One region of the Undibacterium sp. Tian12W genome, then DNA from elsewhere that is predicted to be linked to it. Evidence: predicted binding sites of a transcription regulator. Region 1 holds the regulator's gene; the other holds the start of a gene.
The links. The regulator LexA, encoded in region 1, represses DNA repair genes until DNA is damaged. The targets are predictions, from matches to a motif close to ACTGTATNNNNATACAGT.
Positions count from the first base shown of each region.

Region 1 (5,341 bases):
AGCCAAGTGCTGGCAACAAAAAAATGAAATCGCCCGATTTTTGAATCGGGCGATTTTTTTTGCAGGCAGTTTTATGTCGTTGCGCAATTGCGGTAATGTTAAATTGTTGTCAACACGGGTTCAATTTAATCTATGATTCATTCTCTTTATTTTTAGATTGGAAATGGTCTGGTTCTATGACTACTTTGGCGCAACTTGATAAACACGCGAGCAAATGGTTCCACGACGCGATGCGGCGGCGCGGGTTTGCCGTAGAAAAGAAATTTACTTTTTGGCGTAAGCGCGGGCCTTTATTTGATATGTTTGTCGCAAGAATAAGTTCAGGCGGATTTCTTGATATCAATGTAACGATCTGGTCGCCTTGGGTAAATCATCCAAATGGTGAACTTGGAGAGTTCCCACCCGACTATATATTGATTGGTGGCCGCCTCTCTGAGGATTTTCCCAAAAATATGTTTAGCGACCCAATGTTTTCTGTCGAAAATGAGGAAGATATTGAACAAGTTTTAAGATCTGTATTGGAATTAATTGATAAATACGCTCTACCCTGGTTTCCGACAGTTCGTTCATATGAAACGTATGTGGCCTACGTTGGGAAGCGTGGCTATCATCCGACTCCCGAACGGATAGAAATGGTAAAAGCCGGAATTGCACGAGGCTTCCAGCAAGAGCCATATATTTGATTTTTTACCAGGTGAAATATGTCTGTCGATATTTTTGTGATTCTAGAAAAAGAGAAAATGCCTATCCCCAAGCGATGGGCGCAAGCAATTGCGGATGCAGAGTTTGATCTGCAAATTGACACGGATTTTGATGTTGAAGAATTTTCCGGGTTTTTGCCCTGCATATACAAGGGTGAAGAAACTGGGTTCGAATATTTTTTCGAAGAGTTGGAAGACGATTTTTTGGACGAAGATGCGACACCGCAGCTTAAGGGTAGAGATTATCTGGTGACCTTTTCGACGCACAGTGATTTAACTGAACTGATAGCGTCGACTATTGCGTCAGCAGTCTTGTGTTCAATGTCCAACGGATTAATTCTGAATGATGAGGATGGACTACCCTTCATCAAGTCGCAAGATGCGATTGCCTATGGCAAGAAAGCAGAGGCTGAATTGATATTGGATTTGGATGGAGAATAGCTGACAGTATCCGGATAAATCAACTCAGGTCCTATGCAAGTAAGAATGCCTGTTTTTCTGTAAAAGTACGCTAGAAATGTTGCGATCAATATCGCTTACATGATCAACATCAATATCTCGGCAAGTATAGAGTCAGCGAAACTATAAGGCATCAATCATAAAGAGTGACGTAAAAGAGTTCATTAGTTATGTTATCGCGATGCGCGCTCGAAATGCTTTTAGCAGTATGAATAGTCTCGTCTTGCAAGGCGAGACTATTGGGTGGGCGTGGAGTAGTGTTTCGCGAACTTTTTGCTTCTGATCTTTGCGCTGCCCCAAGTAAATTCTGTTGGGGGTTGGCTGAGATTATGTCAACTCGCAAATTCAGCACGTGAACTGTTGATAGCAGGTGCATCCTTTGGCGCCACTATCAAAAAAGTTTGGGGACGAGCCGGGCGTGATCCGGATGAGAGGGGAGGATCACGCCCGGGCTGACCTCAAACCCAGTTGCGCATTAGGCCGACAGCCAGGCCTTCCAGCGCGAAATCTTCTTCCGTATCACCAATCTTGATCACAGGATAATCCGGGTTTTCTGGCATCAGCTCGATCAAACTGCCAGTTTTTTTATAGCGTTTGACGGTAACATCATCACCGAGGCGGGCAACAACGATCTGGCCATTGCGGGCACTGTCTGCCTTTTTGACTGCCAGCAAGTCGCCATCAAGTATGCCAGCGTCACGCATGGACATGCCACGTACCTTCAGTAAAAAATCTGGTTTGGCAGAGAACAGGGCAGGATCTACGTGGTAAGTCGATTCTATATGTTCACTTGCCAGTATCGGCGAGCCGGCAGCAACCCGGCCAACCAGTGGCAGGGCTAGTTGCAGCAGGGCAGGATGGGGCAAGGCCAGTTGCTTGCCTGTGATATGGCTGGACAACTCTGACTCCAGCAGGCGTATGCCGCGTGAAGTGCCTGCCGCAATTTCTATAACGCCTTTGCGTGCCAGTGCTTGCAAATGTTCTTCTGCCGCATTGGTGGAGCGAAACCCCAGTTCTGTCGCAATCTCGGCGCGGGTAGGAGGAAAGCCCGTGTTTTGAATGGCGTCTTTGATCAGGTTCAGGATTTGTTCCTGGCGGGAAGTGAGTTTGAGCATGGCGTTTTCTAGTGTTAAGGTGCTGTATATACAAGCAGTCTGTATTTTTATACAGTAAAGCTGAATATGCAAGTCAAAATGACCGCAATTACTGAGAAATGTGAAAAAAATACCTCACTTACCTTCGGGAATTGGCAGATAAATAGCCTAAGTCACTGATCTAATTGATCAATATGAAAAACTGGGTTATTATTGTCGGCTTTCCTCTTCCCGCACTCGTCTTGACGCCGAGGCGGGCTATTTTTATTGTCCACAAGGAGAATATATGCGTCATTATGAAATCGTATTTATCGTACATCCAGATCAGAGCGAGCAAGTTCCTGCAATGATCGAGCGCTACAAGGCAAGTGTTGTAGCCCGTGGTGGTCAAATCCACCGCGTTGAAGACTGGGGTCGTCGTCAATTGGCTTACATGATTCAAAAATTGGCAAAAGCACACTATGTTTGCTTGAACATCGAATGCGATGCTGAAACTCTGCTCGAGTTGGAAACAGCATTCAAATTCAATGATGCTGTCTTGCGTCACCTGACAGTCAAATTGAAAAAAGCAGAAACAACACCTTCTCCTATGATGAAAGCTGTTCAGAAAGAAGATGCTGCAAAAGCGCAACGTGTTGAAGCGCCTGCTGCTTAATAATTGACAAAGGTCGCGTAAAAAAATAGTGAATCAGCTGAAGCTCGTAGCCCGGATTGTGGAAAAAAGCGCATTGCGCTACACCCCGGCCGGTATCCCGATAGCTTCTGCTACCTTGATGCATAGTTCAGAGGCTCGTGAGGCGAACACAGTTCGGCAGGTCGAGTTTGAAATTTCTGCGATGGCTGCTGGTGAAATATCCCAGCGTTTTACAGAAATTGCCTTGGAACAGCCCATGGAATTCACCGGTTTTTTAGCGCGCAAAAATCGCAATAGCAAAAGTCTCGTTTTTCACATCACTGAATTCGAGACACATTTACTAGATTAGGAGCCAAAAATGGCATTCGGTAAAAAATTCGACAAAAGCAAATTGAAGCAAAAGCGTCAACAACAAAACCCTTTGTTCAAACGCAAAAAATTCTGCCGCTTCACAGCAGCACATGTAGAAAAAGTTGACTACAAAGACATCGACACACTGAAAGATTTCGTGCAAGAAAACGGCAAAATCATGCCAGCACGTTTGACCGGTACAAAAGCGCTGTATCAACGTCAAGTTGACACTGCAATCAAACGTGCACGTTACCTCGCGTTGCTGCCATACACTGATTTGCACACAGCGTAATTGACGACAAGGTAAAGGAGAAAAATATGCAAGTTATTCTGTTGGATAAAGTCGTTAATCTCGGCAATCTGGGTGATGTAGTTCGCGTTAAAGACGGCTATGCACGTAACTTTTTGATTCCACAACGTATGGCTCGTCGTGCTACGACAGCTGCAGTTGCTGAATTCGAAGCAAAACGCGCTGAACTGGAAAAAGCAGCAGCAGCCAAATTGGCAGCAGCTCAAGCTCAAGGCGAAAAACTGTCCGGTCTGACCGTACAAATCACACAAAAATCTGGTGTAGATGGCCGTTTGTTTGGTTCCGTCACTAATGCTGATATCGCTGAAGCCCTGACTAAACAAGGTTTCGCAGTAGAAAAAGCACAAGTACGTTTGCCACAAGGTCCGTTGAAGATCGCTGGCGAGCACAGTGTTTCCGTTGCTTTGCATACTGACGTTGTTGTTGACGTTAATGTTGCAGTAGTAGGCGAACACGCTTAATTTGCTGTCTTGGCAAATTCAAAAAAAAGCCGGGTTTTCCCGGCTTTTTTTATGTCGATGGCTGAATTTTGGGCTATTTGGCTATTTGTCACAAACTTGTCACAAACTGGTTCATTTCTCCATGCTGGGACGTTCTGATAGTCTGATTTAACGGTTATAATGCGCGCCATGAAAGCTGGTTCTGATCCTCAACTTGATGCCTTGCGTGTCCCCCCTCATTCCATAGAAGCAGAGCAATCTGTTCTCGGAGGTTTGCTGCTTGACAATGCCGCCTGGGATCGTATTGCCGACTTCATCAACGAAGAAGATTTTTATCGTTATGACCACAGGATCATTTTCCAGTGCATGGTCAAATTGATCAATTCTTCGCGTCCTGCTGACGTCATTACTGTATATGAAGCGCTGAATAGTGTGGGTAAGGCAGAAGATGCCGGTGGCCTGACCTACCTTAACGCACTTGCGCAGAATACACCTTCGGCTGCGAATATACGCCGCTACGCAGAGATCGTGCGCGACCGCGGTGTCTTACGCAAGCTGATTACCGTGGCAGATGAGATTTCAGGAGATGCCTTCAACCCCCAAGGGAAAGAGGTCAAGCAGATGCTGGACGCGGCGGAATCCAAGATTTTCGCGATTGCCGAAGAGGGCGCGCGCGGGGCGCAAGGTTTCCAGGCCATCCAGCCCTTGTTGACACAAGTCGTTGAGCGCATTGATGAATTGTATAACCGCGACAACCAGAACGATATTACCGGTGTACCTACCGGTTTTGTTGATCTGGACAAAATGACTTCAGGCTTGCAGCCGGGCGATCTGGTGATTGTGGCGGGACGTCCCTCCATGGGTAAAACCGCGTTCTCATTGAATATCGGTGAGAACGTAGCAATAGACAGTGGTTTGCCAGTCGCCGTGTTCTCGATGGAGATGGGCGGCGCCCAGCTGGCGATGCGTATGCTGGGCTCGGTAGGCCGTCTGGATCAAAGCCGCCTGCGGGTCGGCAAGCTCACTGATGAAGACTGGCCCCGCCTGACGCATGCGATACAAAAAATGAATGATGCACAGTTGTACATTGATGAAACACCAGCGCTGAGTTCAATTGAGTTGCGTGCACGCTCACGCCGCCTGGCGCGCCAGTGTGGCAAACTAGGCCTGGTGATTGTCGATTACTTGCAATTGATGTCAGCCAACTCTGCTGGTGAAAACCGTGCGACTGAGATTTCTGAAATTTCCCGTAACTTGAAGGGTCTGGCAAAAGAACTGCATTGTCCAGTGATTGCCTTATCCCAGTTGAACCGCTCTCTGGAGCAAAGACCAAATAAGCGCCCAGTCATGTC
Region 1 is NZ_JBMPPK010000014.1:42,037-47,377, forward strand. Features, by position in the region: gene ACO0LI_RS18285 (hypothetical protein) at 177-683, shown strand; gene ACO0LI_RS18290 (hypothetical protein) at 702-1,142, shown strand; gene lexA (transcriptional repressor LexA) at 1,619-2,275, opposite strand; gene rpsF (30S ribosomal protein S6) at 2,541-2,909, shown strand; gene priB (primosomal replication protein N) at 2,938-3,237, shown strand; gene rpsR (30S ribosomal protein S18) at 3,247-3,531, shown strand; gene rplI (50S ribosomal protein L9) at 3,558-4,010, shown strand; gene ACO0LI_RS18320 (replicative DNA helicase) at 4,179-5,341, shown strand, end outside.

Region 2 (5,341 bases), on a different contig from region 1:
TGATTTCAAAAGGCGCGGTGGTGCCGGTCTGTATCAAGTCTTGATAAGCTTGCTGGCAGATTTTCATATCCTGGGGTGACAACAGGGTATGCCATAGATTATTGCGGCTCAACAGATAGTCACGGTCGTAGCCACTGAACTGGGTGAACACGTCATTGACATCAAGTATCTCGCCTGATTCATTACCCTGAATAATACCGATCAGGCTGGAATTCATCAGCCTTTGCAGGCGTTGCTCACTGGTGCGCAGGGCATCCAGCGTGGCTTTTTGCTCAGTCACGTCTTCTATCATCCAGACTGCGCCGCGCACATAGCTTTCTGTCGGCAACGCGCGGCCTGCCACGCGGCCAGTGAAAGCTTCGCCATTGAAGCGACGCAAATACCATTCCAGTTCTACCAGCTCGTCAGCCAGCAGGCCAGGCGTGACCTGGGCGCTGAAGGCTTCATAATCCTCTGGCCCCTGATAAAGGAAAGTGGTTTTGACGCCTATCATGGCCCGGGCATCAGGGAAACGGCATAACTCTGCCAATGCCTTGTTGGCCCTGACGATGACACCATCGCTGACAAACATGATGCCCACCGGGGCATTGGTGATGAGAATTTCCAGTTCCCTGGCCAGTTCTTTATAACGGTTTTTGTTGGACTCAAGCAGCTCCTGGTTTTGCCTCAGCATTTCCTCGGTCTGTTTGCGCTCGGTGATATCGATGTGGGTGCCAACCATGCGCAAGGGCTTGCCCTTGCTGTCCCATTCAACAATGCTGCCTAGCGACATGATCCAGCGCCATTCACCTGCCTTGTTTTTTTGCCGGAACTCGGCGTGGTAATCTGCCCCGCCTTGTGCCGCTGCATGGGCTTTGTAAGCCTGTTTGAGATTCGCGACATCATCGGGATGTACGCCCGTGCCCCAGAAATAATCCCAGAACTGCTGGGGGTGAGCAAAATCGCCAGGATCGTAGCCCAGCATTTGCAAATATTCGGGGCTGAAGCTGCCGTCACCGGTTTGCAGATTGATGTCATACAAACCCTGGTTAGAGGCTTTCATGACCAGGCTACGCTGGCGCTCTGCGGCCAGCAATCTTTGCTCGGTCAGTTTGCGTTCGGTATTGTCACTCAGGAAGCCATGCCAGAGCACACTGCCATCAGGCAGGCGTTCAGGAGTGGCGTCGCCAACGACCCAGCGATCGGGTTGGCCATCTGCAATGATGCGGTATTCCTGGTGCCAGGGGGTAAGATCGACAAAGGACTTGCGCACGGCCACGATCATTTTTGGCAAATCATCGGGATGCACTTTGGCGAACATGAAGCTGGCATCTTCACGCAATTGCTCAGCCTTGACACCAAAAAAAGTTTCTACTGCCTCACTCGCATAGGGCAGGCAAAAACGGGCGTCTGGATAACGGCGGAACTGATAAAACATGCCCGGCAGGCAGCGGGAGAAATTGGACAGCAAGGCGTGACTGCGTTGCAATGCCGCCAGTTCGGTTTCTTCTGGTGCAAGCTCGGCTGACATTGCAGGTAACTCAGACATGCCAGGTAGTCTTTTCCATATCTGTCTATGCTATTCAGCGGTAAAGGGCAGTGATTTCGTCAAAGAAATCATAAACGCCCTGTTCACTCATCTTGCGCGCATTCGACAATTCGCCACCCTTGGAGGCGAACAGCACGCTATTGTCCGGCCTCAGCAAGACAGCAGCTGGTATGCCTTTCTTGGTAGGATTACCATAGAAATCTACCAGCTCCTTATTCTTGTCAAACTGGCCCACGTTCACTTTAACGGTGATGAACTTTGTGGCCAGCAGAGGCTCATTTTTGCCATGCATGGATTTGTCGAGCTCCAGGCAATCTTTGCACCAGTTGGCACCAAAGATGACCAGGACTTTTTTATCGACTTTTTTGGCTTCTGCCAGCGCTTTGTTGATCGCGGCCTGGGCGTCGGCAGTTTCATCATAAGCCTGAGGTGGGGCAGCACTGGCCGGGCTGACAGCCAGTACCAGACTGAATGCAAAAAGCAGGGAAAGCAGTTTTTTCATCATTAATCCATTAGAAAACGCAGGAAAAAGCGACAAATGCAGGATGAGTCTATCTTAGCTTAAACAGTATGTGGCTGTAATTCTCTGTTTGATGAAAAATCGGGTTTTGCTGTATGTATGTTCAGTTATTTGTGCAATTCAGGATAAAATAGCTTATTCCTGTTTTTAATCCAGTTTTTGATCTTGTTTTTAATTTCGCTTTTTAATCTTATTAGTTCTTTAAGTGGCGCAGTTCTTGAAAATGTTTATACAGTGCGCAGTACGATGGCCTTGCTACCCGGCGGCATGCAATGATGGGAAGCACCATGCTTGCCATGATTTATTACAAGGCTATTGTTGATTGTCATGAATAATAAACCACGCCGGATTGCCCATCTGGACATGGATGCATTTTATGCATCTGTTGAATTGTTAAGATATCCAGAGCTTAAGGGGCAGGCGGTATTGATAGGCGGGGGCTCTTCACATCGTCCGATTCCCAAAGGGGATGGCACGCATGAGTTTTCGCGCATCAAGGACTATGTCGGGCGCGGTGTCGCTACCACCTCGACTTATGCAGCGCGGGCGCTCGGCATATTTTCTGCGATGGGCATCATGAAGGCGGCAAAGCTGGCGCCGGATGTGTATTTGCTTCCAACGGACTTTGATTCCTATCGCCATTACTCCCGGTTGTTTAAAGAAGCGGTCGGCAAGATTGCGCCCAAAATTGAAAACCGCGGCATAGATGAAATCTATATCGACCTGAGCGACCATCCGCAAGAAACGCGCGAACTGGCAAGTAGCCTGAAGCGGGCCGTTGCTGAGGCAACCAGTCTGACTTGCTCGATTTGTGTCGCTCCAAACAAGTTGTTGGCAAAGATAGGCTCTGACCTGGACAAACCTGATGGCCTGACCATATTGCATATGGAGGACGTGCCAACGCGAATATGGCCCTTGCCCGTTAAAAAAGTGAATGGCATAGGGCCAAAAGCAACTGAGCGCCTGGCTAGCCTGGGTATCAACACTGTGGGCGAGTTGTCCAATGCAGACCTGGGGCTGCTGCAAACGACCTTTGGCAGTAATTATGCTGGCTGGCTGTATAACGCGGCGCGCGGCATTGATGACAGGGAGATTTCTACAGAGTCCGAGCCCAAGGTCATCAGCAGGGAAACTACCTTTGACCGCGACTTGCACGCCGTTCACGACAAGGCGGTATTGACCGAGATATTCACTGACCTTTGCACTCGCCTGGCAAGGGACTTAACAAAAAAGGGTTACCGCTGCAAAACCGTGGGTATCAAGATACGCTATACCGATTTTCGTATCTCTACCCGTGACATCACCATTCCTGTTGCCACGGCTGATCCTGCCGTCATACGCAGGACGGCAGGAGAATGTTTGCGCAGAGTGGCGCTGGAACACCGCTTTCGCTTGCTGGGCGTAAGGGCCAGTGCCCTGATCAGAGAGGCGGATGTCAGCAATGAGCGGCAAGTCAGCCAGGGCATGCTGTTTGATGACACTTGATTACTAATCTTTGGAATGAATGTTACGGTTGTGCACTCTGCATTTGCTGGAAATACAGGTTTTCAATTTTCCTGAGATTGAGTTTTTCCAGATAAGGATTGATGAGTTGTTGATATTTTAATCCCCGTTCATTACGCTGGAAGCAGATGTGCAGGGAAAAATTGATGACTTCTTTGGGATGGAAAATAATGCTTTCCTGCCCGTTCTTTAAACTAGTCTCAGTGATCAGCAACTGCCGCAAGACATCCTTGCTGATGACGACCACATCCACCCGCCCTGCCATCAGTTTGCGCAAATTGCTGATGTCTGATGGTGCCACATCAAGTCTCAATTGTTCTTTTTTGACCTGGGCATCAAATTCTTCACCATTGGCATAGTCTTGTACCACGCCTACGGTCAGGCCTTTCAGATCAGCATAATTTTTCCAGTCGAAATGCCTGTCTTTCAACGATGCCAAGCCGATGGCGCTGGTGCCCAGCGGCGCCGAGAAATAGCAGGTTTTTTCCCGTTCCTTTAAATAAAATGCAGGGAAATAGCCAGCGTAAGAAGGATCATTCTGCCCCAGTTGCACGGCACGGCTCCAGGGTGTGTAACTGATATGGGTGTCCATCCCCGCCTGCAAGGCCGCCGCTTTGACGATGACTGACGTCAAGCCTTCATCGGGCAGATGTGAGCCCACATACGGTGCCCACTCCAGTGAGGCGAGTTGCATGACAGGCCTGTCGGCGGCCAGAGACGACGCACCTGACAAACTGGCTGCGATGATAAAAAGAAAACGGAACAACCGTACACTCATGGCATAAGGCTAGCGTGGGCAAGAATTGAGTGTAGCGCAAGTATGCCTGGGCAACTTTAAGAGATAGTTACATACCTGCTGCGTTCCAGTCTGTCACTGCCTCCAGCGGCAATGGTTTCAAATACATCGTCAAGTGTGGTGAAAATATCCCAGTGCTCAACTTGCTTTTGCAGTGCGATTGCCTGTATCAGTTTCATTTCCAGTTCAGCCTCGCGCTTGCCCTTCCATAACTTGTCTGCTGTTGCGACAGCTAATTCTTCCAGGCTCAAGCCTTCCCCTTGCCATTGTGCGTGAGTCACACAGCAGCGGGCAACGATACTTTGCACGCCTTGTTCCAGCAGCATTTTTTCACCAGCAGGTTCATGCAGTGAGCCGGGGCCATCGAGTTCATTGGGATGCAGGATTTTCCCGGCGTCATGGATGGCGGCACTAAGGCGTATCAGATTTGCATCGAATGCCAGACCCATGTCTTCAAATTGTGCGATCAACAAGTCCGCTGCTTCACCGACCAGTTTGACATGGGTGAGCAGGCGTTCTTTTGCGCCAAGTGTTGACAGCAACTGGTAAGCGTCAGTGGTGGTGTTGAGCATGATGAGCAGTGAGGATGGCTAATAAAAAAGGCTTGCACGGAATGACGTGCAAGCCCACCTCTTAAAAACGACTAAAACTGATTATTTAAAATCACCCGCAAATACGCGCACGGTTTTTTCGTATCCCAGGTGTCTGGCCATGGCTTCTTTTACCTGTACCACGGTCAGTGCCTGTATCTTTTTCTCTACTTCAGCACGGTATTGCATATTGCGGCCCAGGTAGAGATTGTTCGCCAGTGTTGGTGCCAGTGCTGCGTCCTGGCTGCGTTCGAGCTGGTACTGCTGGATCAGGCTCTTCTTGCCATCTTCCAGTTCTGCCTGTGTGTAGCCTTCAGTCAGTACCCGGTTGATTTCTTCGCGTATGCCGGTTTCCAGCTTGGCACGGTTTTGCGGTGCATAAATAGCGCCTACGGAAAAAGTGG
Region 2 is NZ_JBMPPK010000002.1:52,368-57,708, forward strand. Features, by position in the region: gene ACO0LI_RS02370 (PAS domain-containing protein) at 1-1,528, opposite strand, end outside; gene ACO0LI_RS02375 (thioredoxin family protein) at 1,563-2,030, opposite strand; gene ACO0LI_RS02380 (DNA polymerase Y family protein) at 2,376-3,533, shown strand; gene ACO0LI_RS02385 (substrate-binding periplasmic protein) at 3,556-4,329, opposite strand; gene ACO0LI_RS02390 (HD domain-containing protein) at 4,386-4,919, opposite strand; gene ACO0LI_RS02395 (M16 family metallopeptidase) at 5,001-5,341, opposite strand, start outside.
Region 2: ACO0LI_RS02380 (DNA polymerase Y family protein) is a predicted target of LexA. The motif match lies at 2,139-2,156, and genes of this name have one in related genera.